2 linked regions of the Verminephrobacter eiseniae EF01-2 genome follow. The protein of the gene in region 2 interacts with the protein of the main gene of each other region in a pairwise test. Links are inferred from orthologs where the notes say so. Each region holds a gene or a part of one and is shown on either strand. Other genes may lie near its edges.

Region 1 (3,650 bases), 2.1 Mb from region 2 along the record:
CCGCGCCGATGACGAAGTCGCAGTCCACGCGCGCCAGTTCCTGGCCGATGCGATAGGTCACCGCAGGGCTGGCGCTGGTCAGCCCCTGGGGTTGCACCGCTTGCACGTCGTGGATGACGCTGCCGTTCATGCGCTCGCGTGCCGCGTACAGATCGCGCGTCAGCTCCGTCTGCCCGTACACCAGCACCGAACTGCCGGCGCTGTACTTGTGCAAATCGATCCGGTCGAGCCGCCCCTCATGCGCGATCAGAAAGCCGTGATGAATCTGGCCTTCCTGGTCCATGCGCGTGCCGCATCGGGCCAGGCGCATCAGCGCCGCAAAACCATGCTCGAGCACGCCAGCGCGGATGCGGCCGAGCACATGCTCGCGGCTTTGCCGCTCCAGCACCACGCTGTCAATGCCTTGCAGGTGCAGCAACTGCGCGAGCAGCAGCCCCGAAGGGCCGCCGCCGATGATGCAGACCCGGGTTTTCATGGGCATCTCCCGTGCGTTGATGTCGTGATGATCTGGCGTCTGGTGCTGCCGGCGCGGCGGCAACCTGTGCGCTAGTGTCGCGTCACCGATCAGATGTCGTAGGCTGCGCGCAGCCATCGGAGCGCAGCGCAAGGCGCAGCGCGCAGCCAATACCGAGCGTATTGGCAAGCGATGCAACGCCGCGATGCGCTTCGATGGCCAGCGCAGACCGACAGATGATCGGTGACGCGACACTAGGAGCCGGACGATACGTGGCGCAGGCAGCCGGTTCAATAGCCGGATTCATCCAAAACATGCATATTCCGAACATGGACGGCATTCAGTCATACAGCTTGTTCGGCGAGTCCCGGCATCTGCCCGATGTGCTGCATTGCGAGACGATTGCCGCGCGCTCGGTGCTGCATGGCTGGGAACTGGCGCCACACCGGCATCTGCGGCTGCACCAGTTGCTGCTGATCGAGTCAGGCAGTGGCAGCGCGCAGTTGGACGGCGACCGGCAGGCGCTTTTTGCTGGCGCGCTGATCAACGTGCCCCCCGGCCATGTGCACGCCTTTCGCTTTCAGCCGCACACGCAGGGCTGGGTCACCACGCTGGCCGACGAGTTCATGGACCAGCTTTTCGTGCGCGTGGGCGATGTGCGGCGGGATCTGGCGCGGCCCGCGATCGTGCGGGCCGACCCATGGATCCGCCAGACCATGGGCCAGATCTGGCAGGAATTTTCCGGCCGCTCCAAAGCCCGCGCCCTGGTGCTGCGCGGGCTGAGCGCCTGCTTGCTCGGCTGGACGGCCCGGGCCATGGCGCACAACGCGCCCGCCGAGGTGCCTGTCCATGCGCCCGCGCATATGTCCACGCATATGTCCACGCCCGCGCCCGCCGCCATGCCCGCAAGCACGCCCGCACCGGAGTCGGACCTGTTGCAGCGGCTGCAAGCACTGATAGAGGCGCATTTTGCGCAGCCCTGGCGGGTGGCCGACTACGCCCGCGCGCTGTGTGTTTCGCCGACCCACCTGAGCCGGGTGGCCCGGGCCAGCACCGGCGTGTCTGCGCTGCGTTTGATCGAGGCCCGGCGGATGCGCGAAGCGCGGCGCAACCTGGCCTACACCCACCTGAGCATCGCCACGATTGCCGACACCCTGGGCTATACCGACCCGGCGTACTTCAGCCGCGCCTTCACCCGCGATGCCGGCCTGTCGCCACGCAGTTTCAGGGCGCAGGTCTCGGCACCGGGGCCGGGCCAACCCCCCGGCAAGAGCGCACAGCGCGCTGGTCCCGGGTCTTCGTGACCCCGGGTCTTCGTGACGGTGCCCGGCCCGGTGACTTTCCATCCCGCCCGGCCTCTGCGCAGATGCTTTGGCCCCCATGGGTACTTTGCCCGCCCGAGACCTTCGGCAATCAGCGCGATCACCAGACTGTCGAGGCAAACGCCTTCCGCTTTGGCGCGTGCACCGCGTTGCGCATGAATGCTTTTGCGAACACGGGCAACAAACCTGGTGCCGGGTGGTATGGGCGGCGCGGGCGGCTTGGGCGGCGGGCCTGGGCGACCGGGGCCGTGGCCGCGCAGGCCCAAGCCGGCGCGGCGATCGTGCCTCGGAAATGCGCTTTCATACGGGAGATCTCCAACGTCGTGCGCCTGATCCGGTGCTGATCCGCTGATCCGGTCGTTTGCGTGCGGCGCCCGATGGTACGGACGGCGGCGGGCAACCAGGCAACCCTGGCGCACAGCGCACAGTGCACAGTGCACAGGCCAGGCGCCGCCGTGCCCGGCCAGTTCAGCGCTCGCGCAAACTCTCGCTGGTGTGCTGCATCAGTGGCGACAGGAAATATTCGATCACCCGCCGCTTGCCGGTTTTGATCTCCACCGAAACGGCCATGCCGGGGCTCAGGCGAACGGGCTGGCCGTCCACATCGATGCTGGCCTTTTCCATCCGGACCCGGGTCGAGTAGATCAGACCGCGCCGGTCGTCGTTGATCGCGTCATGCGAGACCGATGCGACCTTGGCGCGGATGGTGCCGTACTTGGTGTACTGGAACGTCTCGATCTTCACTTGGGCATCCTGCTGCGGTTTGACGAAGCCGATGTCCTTGTTCTCCAGAAAGGCTTCGACCTCCAGCGCGTTGTCGCGCGGCACGATCAGCATCACCGGCTGCGCCGGCGTGACCACACCACCGAGCGTGTGCAGCGCCAGTTGTTGCACGGTGCCGTCCACCGGCGAGATCAATTGCATCAGCCGGCCGCGCACATCGGCCCGCAGCAGGTCTTGCTCCAGCGCTGCGGCTTTTTGCTGGCCGTCGGTGATGCTGTCCAGGCTCGCGCGCCGGGCCTCGGCCATCGATGCCTCGCGCTGGCCATGGGCTTCGCGCAGCGCGGCCTCGATCTCTTGCAGGCGGTTGCGCAGATGGGCCAGATCGGCTTCTTGCTCGATATGCGCCTGCTGGCGCTCCAGATAGCCGTGCTTGGAGACGAAGTCCTGATCGAGCAGGTGCCGGAAGTCCTGCTCGCGTTGTTTGGCAATCAGCACCGTCTGCTCCAATTTGTGCACCAACTCCCGAACCCCGCGCAGTTCGGCTTCGCGCTTGGCCGTTTCGGCTTCGATGCGGCTTTGCCTGGCGCTGTATTCGGCCATCTGCCCGGCCAGCAGCAGCCGGGCTTGGGTGCACCGGGCGTCATCGACCCGCGCCGGGCAGTTCAGCCGCAGCGCGCGCCCGCTGTCCAACGCCGCCAGCATGGCCTGGCCGCGCGCCACTTGCAGTCTGGCCGCCGCCAAGTCGCCCTGCACCCGTTCCTGCTCCGCTTGCGCACTGGTGGCATCGAGCTCGATCAACACGTCCCCGGCGTTGACCTGTTGGCCATCGGTGACGTGGATGGCCTTGACGGTGGCGGTCTCGAAAGGCTGGATGGTCTTGGTGCGGTCGTTGGGCACCACCTTGCCCTGCGCCGTGGCCACCACATCGATATGTCCAAAGCTGGCCCACAGCAGCACCAGCGAGGCAAAGCCGATCAGCAGCCACAGCGCGACACGCGGCGCGGGCGAGACCGGCGTCTCCTGCAGCGACAACGCGGCCGGCAAGAACTGCGCCTCATGGGGCAGGCGTTCGACAGGCTGCATCTGATCGCGCTGGCGCCAGGCTGCGCTGAACGCAGCGCCGTAGCGGCGGCACAAATCGGCCAGGGTCT
Region 2 (5,544 bases):
GCGCATGGCACCACGGCCACTGTTTGGCTGGTCATCGTTTCCATGGGCAACCCGCATGCGGTGCAGTTGGTGGACGATGTGGAGCGCGCCCCGGTGCCCGAAATCGGCCCGCTGATCGCCAACCATGCGCGCTTTGCGCAGCGCGTGAACGCGGGCTTCATGCAGGTCGTCGACCGGGGCCATGTGCGGCTGCGGGTGTTCGAGCGCGGCGCCGGCGAGACCCTGGCCTGCGGCTCGGGCGCCTGCGCAGCCGTGTCGGCCGGCATCCGCCTGGGGCTGCTGGACTCCGAGGTGCAGGTCGCCATGCGCGGCGGGCTGGTCAGCGTTGCCTGGAGTGGCGCCGCCACCGACTCCGTTGTCATGACCGGCCCTGCCACCACGGTGTTTGAAGGCCAGATCGAACTTCCCTCCTGCCCATGACCGCTCCTACCCTCCCGCCGATCGTTGCCCCGATCACCGAAGACGATATCGCCCAGTTTCTGCTCCGCACGCCGGGCTTCTTCGAGCGCCATGCCCAGGTGCTGGCCAGCGTGCAGATCGCCAACCCGCATGGCGCGCGCGCCGTGAGCCTGCAAGAGCGCCAGGCCGAGATGCTGCGCGAGAAGATCAAGGGCCTGGAGCAGCGCATCATGGAGATGGTGCGCAACAGCACCGACAACGCGACCATCGCGCACAAGTTGCACCAGTGGAGCGCGGCGCTGCTGCAGATCGAGGACCGGGGCGGGCTGCCGCAGGCCGTCGTCGATGGTCTGCGCACCCTGTTCGACATACCACAGGCCGCGCTGCGCCTGTGGGGCCTGGAAGGATTGGAGGGCCTGGATGGCATGGGGGAACCCGGCATCGATGCCCGCTTCAGCCAGGGCGCCAGCGACGACGCCCGCGCATTGGCCTCATCGCTCACGATGCCGTTTTGCGGCCCCAACCTGGGCTTCGAGCCCGCGCTCTGGCTGGCGCAGCAGGCGGGCGATCCGGCCGCGTCGCTGGCCCTGTTGCCGCTGCGCGAAGGCGCGGTCGACAGCGCCAGCCCCGCTTTTGGCCTGCTGGTGCTGGGCTCGCCAGACCCGCAGCGCTTCGACGCCGCCATGGGCACCGACTTCCTCGCGCGCATTGCAGAGTTGGCCAGTGCAGCGCTGCTGCGTCTGCGCTGACCGCGCACCAGTCGCCCGGCACAGCCCTGCGGCACCCAGACCATGGCCGACGCACCCGCATCACCGCCATCACCACCACCGTCGGCGCCACCTGCGCCCGACCCGCAGGTGCAGCGCTATCTGGAGCATCTGCGCGTGGAAAAGCGCCTGGCGGCACGCAGCCTCACGCTGTACCGGCTGGACCTGGAAAAGCTGGCGCGGTTTGCTGCGGGCCTGAGTCTGCCGCTGCTGCAACTGACGGACGCGCATATCCGGCGCTTCGTGGCGCAGATGCACAGCGCCGGGCGCAGCGGGCGGGGCATTGCGCTGATCCTGTCGGGCTGGCGCGGGTTCTTCATCTGGGCCGGGCGGCAGGGACTGATCGGGCGCAACCCGGTGCTGGGCATACGCGCGCCCAAGTCTCCCAAGCCCCTGCCCAAGGCGCTGGGCGTGGACCAGGCCATGCGCCTGGCCGATTTCGACGGCGCTGCCGGCGCCGCTACCGAGGCCGACATCTGGCTACAGATACGCGACGCGGCGATGGCCGAACTGCTCTACGGCAGCGGTCTGCGCGCGGGCGAACTGGCCGGGCTCGATGCCGTGCCCAACGCCGACACCGAGCGCCAGGGGCGCGGCTGGGTCGACCTGCAGGCCGGCGAAGTCCATGTCCTTGGCAAAGGCAGCAAGCGCCGCAGCGTGCCGATGGGCCGCGCGGCCAGCGCCGCCTTGCGCGCCTGGCTGGCGCTGCGCGCCAAACCGTTCGGCGCGGCCGGCGCGGCCCGGCTCGACGCGGCGCTGTTCGTCGGCCGGCGCGGCGCGCGGCTGACGACCCTGTCGATCTGGCGGCGCCTGCGCCAGCGCAGCCAGCGGGCCGGGCTGCCCAGCCCGGTGCACCCGCATATGCTGCGCCACTCGTTTGCCAGCCATCTGCTGCAAAGCAGCGGCGACCTGCGTGCCGTGCAAGAGTTGCTGGGCCACGCCAGCATCACCAGCACGCAGGTCTACACGCGGCTGGACTTCCAGCACCTGGCCCGGGTCTATGACGCGACCCATCCACGGGCGCACAAAATGCCGTCGCCCGATCAAGGCCCGGCACCCACGCGGCCAGCGCATGCCGCCGAAAAGCGCCCCAGCCCGTCCGGGCCAGGATCACGCAGCACCGGCCCCGCTAAACTCCCCGACGCCGTTGGCAAACCATGAGGCCTCCCATGTCCCTGATCCCCGTCACCATCCTTACCGGCTTTCTTGGCTCCGGCAAAACGACCTTGCTCAAGCGCCTGCTGAGCGAAGCCCATGGCCAGAAGATCGCCGTGATCGAGAACGAATTCGGCGCCGAAAACATCGACACCGACATCCTCGTGACCGAGTCCAAAGAGCAGATCGTGCAGATGAACAATGGCTGCATCTGCTGCACCATCCGCGAAGACCTGCGCGCAACGCTGCAACTGCTGGCCAGCAAAAAGCGCCAGGGCCTGCTGGACTTCGAGCGCATCGTGATCGAGACCACCGGCCTGGCGGACCCCGGCCCGGTGGCGCAGACCTTCTTCATGGATGACGAGGTCGCCCAGAGTTGCCTGATCGACGCCATCATCACGCTGGTGGACGCCAAGCATGCCACCGGGCAACTGAACGACCGCCAGGAGGCCAGGCGCCAAGTGGGCTTTGCCGACCAGATCTTCCTGTCCAAGACCGATCTCGTGAGCGCCGAGGAAACCCGGGCGCTGATTCAGCGCCTGAAACACATGAACCCGCGCGCGCCGATACAGGCCGTGCACTTTGGCGCCGTGCCGATCGGGCAGGTGCTCGATCTGCGGGGCTTCAACCTGCATGCCAAGCTCGACATCGATCCGGACTTCCTGAGCGAACAAGACGCGCACGGGCATGGGCACGAGCATGAGCATGAGCACCACGAGCACGCGCATGGCGCGCATTGCGACCACCCCTCGCACCAGCATGGCGGCCCGGGCCACCATCACCACGATGACGATGTCAAGAGCTTCGTCTTCCGCTCGGAGCGCCCGTTCGATCCCGCCCGGCTGGAGGACTTCCTGGGCGCAATGGTCAACGTTTATGGCCCGCGCATGCTGCGCTACAAGGGCGTGCTGCAGATGAAGGGCACGGACCGCAAGGTGATCTTCCAGGGCGTGCACCAACTCATGGGCAGCGATCTGGGCCCGCAATGGGCCGACGGCGAGGCCCGCACCAGCAAGATGGTCTTCATTGGCATCGACCTGCCCCGGGACATCTTCTTGCAGGGGCTGGAACAAAGCCTTGTCTGAAGGGGCCGGCGCTGCGGCAGTCCCGGCGCGACCCGGGGCCTGTGTCGTATGCGCAACGGTTTTGTGGGTATCAGTACAGATCGATACAATCGCGGCCCGGTAAAAGCAGCGCCCCGGTAACCTTTCCCGCAAGCCATGCCATCGGCCCTTGGCCGTGGCGCAGCCGGGGGGGGGGATCGTCCGACCGCTCCTGGTTGTGGTGCAGCCAGGAGATTGACCTTCTGCCCTTGGCTGCACCACAGCCAAGGGGTTGTCCGCCCGCCCTTGGCTGTACCACAGTCGAGGGATTGCCCGTATTGCCAGGAGACCAGCCAAGTGAAAGCCGATACCAGCCCATCCAAAGGGGCCGCCAAGGCAAGCCCTGCGGCGGCGAAAAGCGCCCCGGCGGCTCCCCAAGCCGCTGCGAAGACCCCGGCCAAGGCGGCTGCAACGACACCCAAGGCCAGCGCGGCGGCCCCGGCGGTGCTGCAAGCCGGTTCGCAGGTACCCGTGCGCACGACTCGGCCTTCCGCACGACTGGCCCAATTGACCGTACCATCGATGGCGCAGACAGTGGCCTCGACTGCTGCCAAAGCCAGCTACCGTCACTCCATGCCCACCACCGCGCAAGCACAGCCCACTTACATGGCGATCAAAAAAGACCCCAAGCTGGCGCACCACTGGAAAACCAAGTCTGCCCAAGAGTTGACCGACGCCGAAGTCATGGCCATGCCCGACAGCGAGTACATGAACGACAAGCAGATGGCGTTTTTCCGCATCAAGCTCACGCAGCTCAAGCAGGACATCCACAACAGCGCCGGCGAAACCACCGAGCACCTGCGCGAAGACACCGTGGTCGTGCCCGACCCGGCCGACCGGGCCACGATAGAAGAAGAGCATGCGCTGGAGTTGCGCACCCGCGACCGGGAACGCAAACTGCTCAAGAAGATCGAGCAGTCGATCGCCCGCATCGACGCCGGAAACTACGGCTACTGCGACGAAACCGGCGAACCCATTGGTGTGGCCCGCCTGATCGCGCGCCCCACGGCCACGCTGTCACTGGAAGCACAACAACGCCGCGAGCTCAAGCAAAAGATGTTTGGCGACTGAATCTGACCCAGACCAGATGAACACAGGTTCCGAACCATGAGCAAGGAAGAATCCGCTCCTGCCGGCGGACTGCTATCGAAGGTGGTGCGGTTCGTGCGCCACCCTACGGTCGACTGGGGCGAACTCGACGCGGCGCCGGACGACAAGGAAAGCCCGTACAGCAAGCAGATGCTCAAAGAGATGATCGAGCGCAAGCGCAACAATGACTTCGTGCGGCGCCGCGAGTTCGATCAACTGCGCAAGCTGCGCCAGCGCGAACAGCATGGCCAGCGCATCGAAGACCCTGCGGCGCGGCCTTCGTTCTTTCAGAGCAGCGTGATCGCGCCCGAAGAACGCGCCGAGGAACGCGCCGACGAGCGCGCGGTCACGCTCAAGAAGATCGACGAGATCGAAGCGCAGATGTCGCAGCAGTGGTGGAAGAGCAAGCACGACCCGGAGGACGAGCCGCACTCCCCACAGGCGTACATGCCAACGGTTTCTGCCGATCTGGAGGCCCTGCGCGCCGGCGCAGCCCGCTCGTCTGCCGGCGCATCTCGTTCACCTGCCGGCGTCACCGGCGCATCCCGCCCGCCGGCCAGTGCAGCCCGCCCCCCCGCCGGCCATGCCGGCGCATCCCACCGCCCCGAGCACCATGACGGTGCGGCCTATCTCCCCACCATCCCTGCCGGCCTGATAGACCTGCCGGAGCCCAAGCCGGCGCCAGAGCCGCTGATGTTCGATGGGGAACTGGACTTTGGTGGCCCGGCCGCCGCCGCACCCCGGTCTGCGGGACGCCGGCCTGACAAGCCCTCCTTGCCCCCCCCTGCGGCAACGCCCCCCGCACCGGCACCGCCTGCGCAGGAGTTCGTGCACGACCCCGATCTGGAAGAAGCCGCGATCCGGTTTGCCAACGGCGACCACGCAGGAACGGAGACCGGCCTGCTGGAAGTGCTGGCCCAGCGCCAGCAGGATACGCCCGAGCAGCAACTGGGCATCTGGATGACGCTGTTCGACCTGTACCGCGCCATCGGACAACATGACCGCTTCGACAACTTGTCGATCGACTTTGC

Evidence for each region.
Region 1: the proteins of VEIS_RS22045 (region 2) and VEIS_RS12545 interact in binary tests that used the Escherichia coli proteins (3 or more experiments, as listed by UniProt). The link is inferred for Verminephrobacter eiseniae EF01-2 from one-to-one orthologs.

The regions. Positions count from the first base shown.
Region 1 is NC_008786.1:2,906,988-2,910,637, forward strand. Bases 1-2,770 are described here. They hold VEIS_RS12545 (helix-turn-helix domain-containing protein), read left to right. Parts: upstream 1-783; coding sequence 784-1,758; downstream 1,759-2,770. Other genes in these bases: pobA (4-hydroxybenzoate 3-monooxygenase), read right to left, coding at 1-475; VEIS_RS12555 (HlyD family type I secretion periplasmic adaptor subunit), read right to left, coding at 2,245-2,770. Also shown: more of VEIS_RS12555, read right to left, coding at 2,771-3,650. UniProt on the Escherichia coli protein: Transcription factor that regulates the expression of several genes involved in the transport and metabolism of L-arabinose. Functions both as a positive and a negative regulator.
Region 2 is NC_008786.1:5,040,771-5,046,314, forward strand. What follows is about bases 475-3,258. They hold VEIS_RS22045 (tyrosine recombinase XerC), read left to right. Parts: upstream 475-1,190; coding sequence 1,191-2,327; downstream 2,328-3,258. Other genes in these bases: VEIS_RS22040 (DUF484 family protein), read left to right, coding at 475-1,148; VEIS_RS22050 (CobW family GTP-binding protein), read left to right, coding at 2,336-3,258. In the rest of the region: more of VEIS_RS22040, read left to right, coding at 417-474; more of VEIS_RS22050, read left to right, coding at 3,259-3,406; RNA polymerase-binding protein DksA, read left to right, coding at 3,722-4,495; VEIS_RS22060 (STAS domain-containing protein), read left to right, coding at 4,532-5,544. UniProt on the Escherichia coli protein: Site-specific tyrosine recombinase, which acts by catalyzing the cutting and rejoining of the recombining DNA molecules.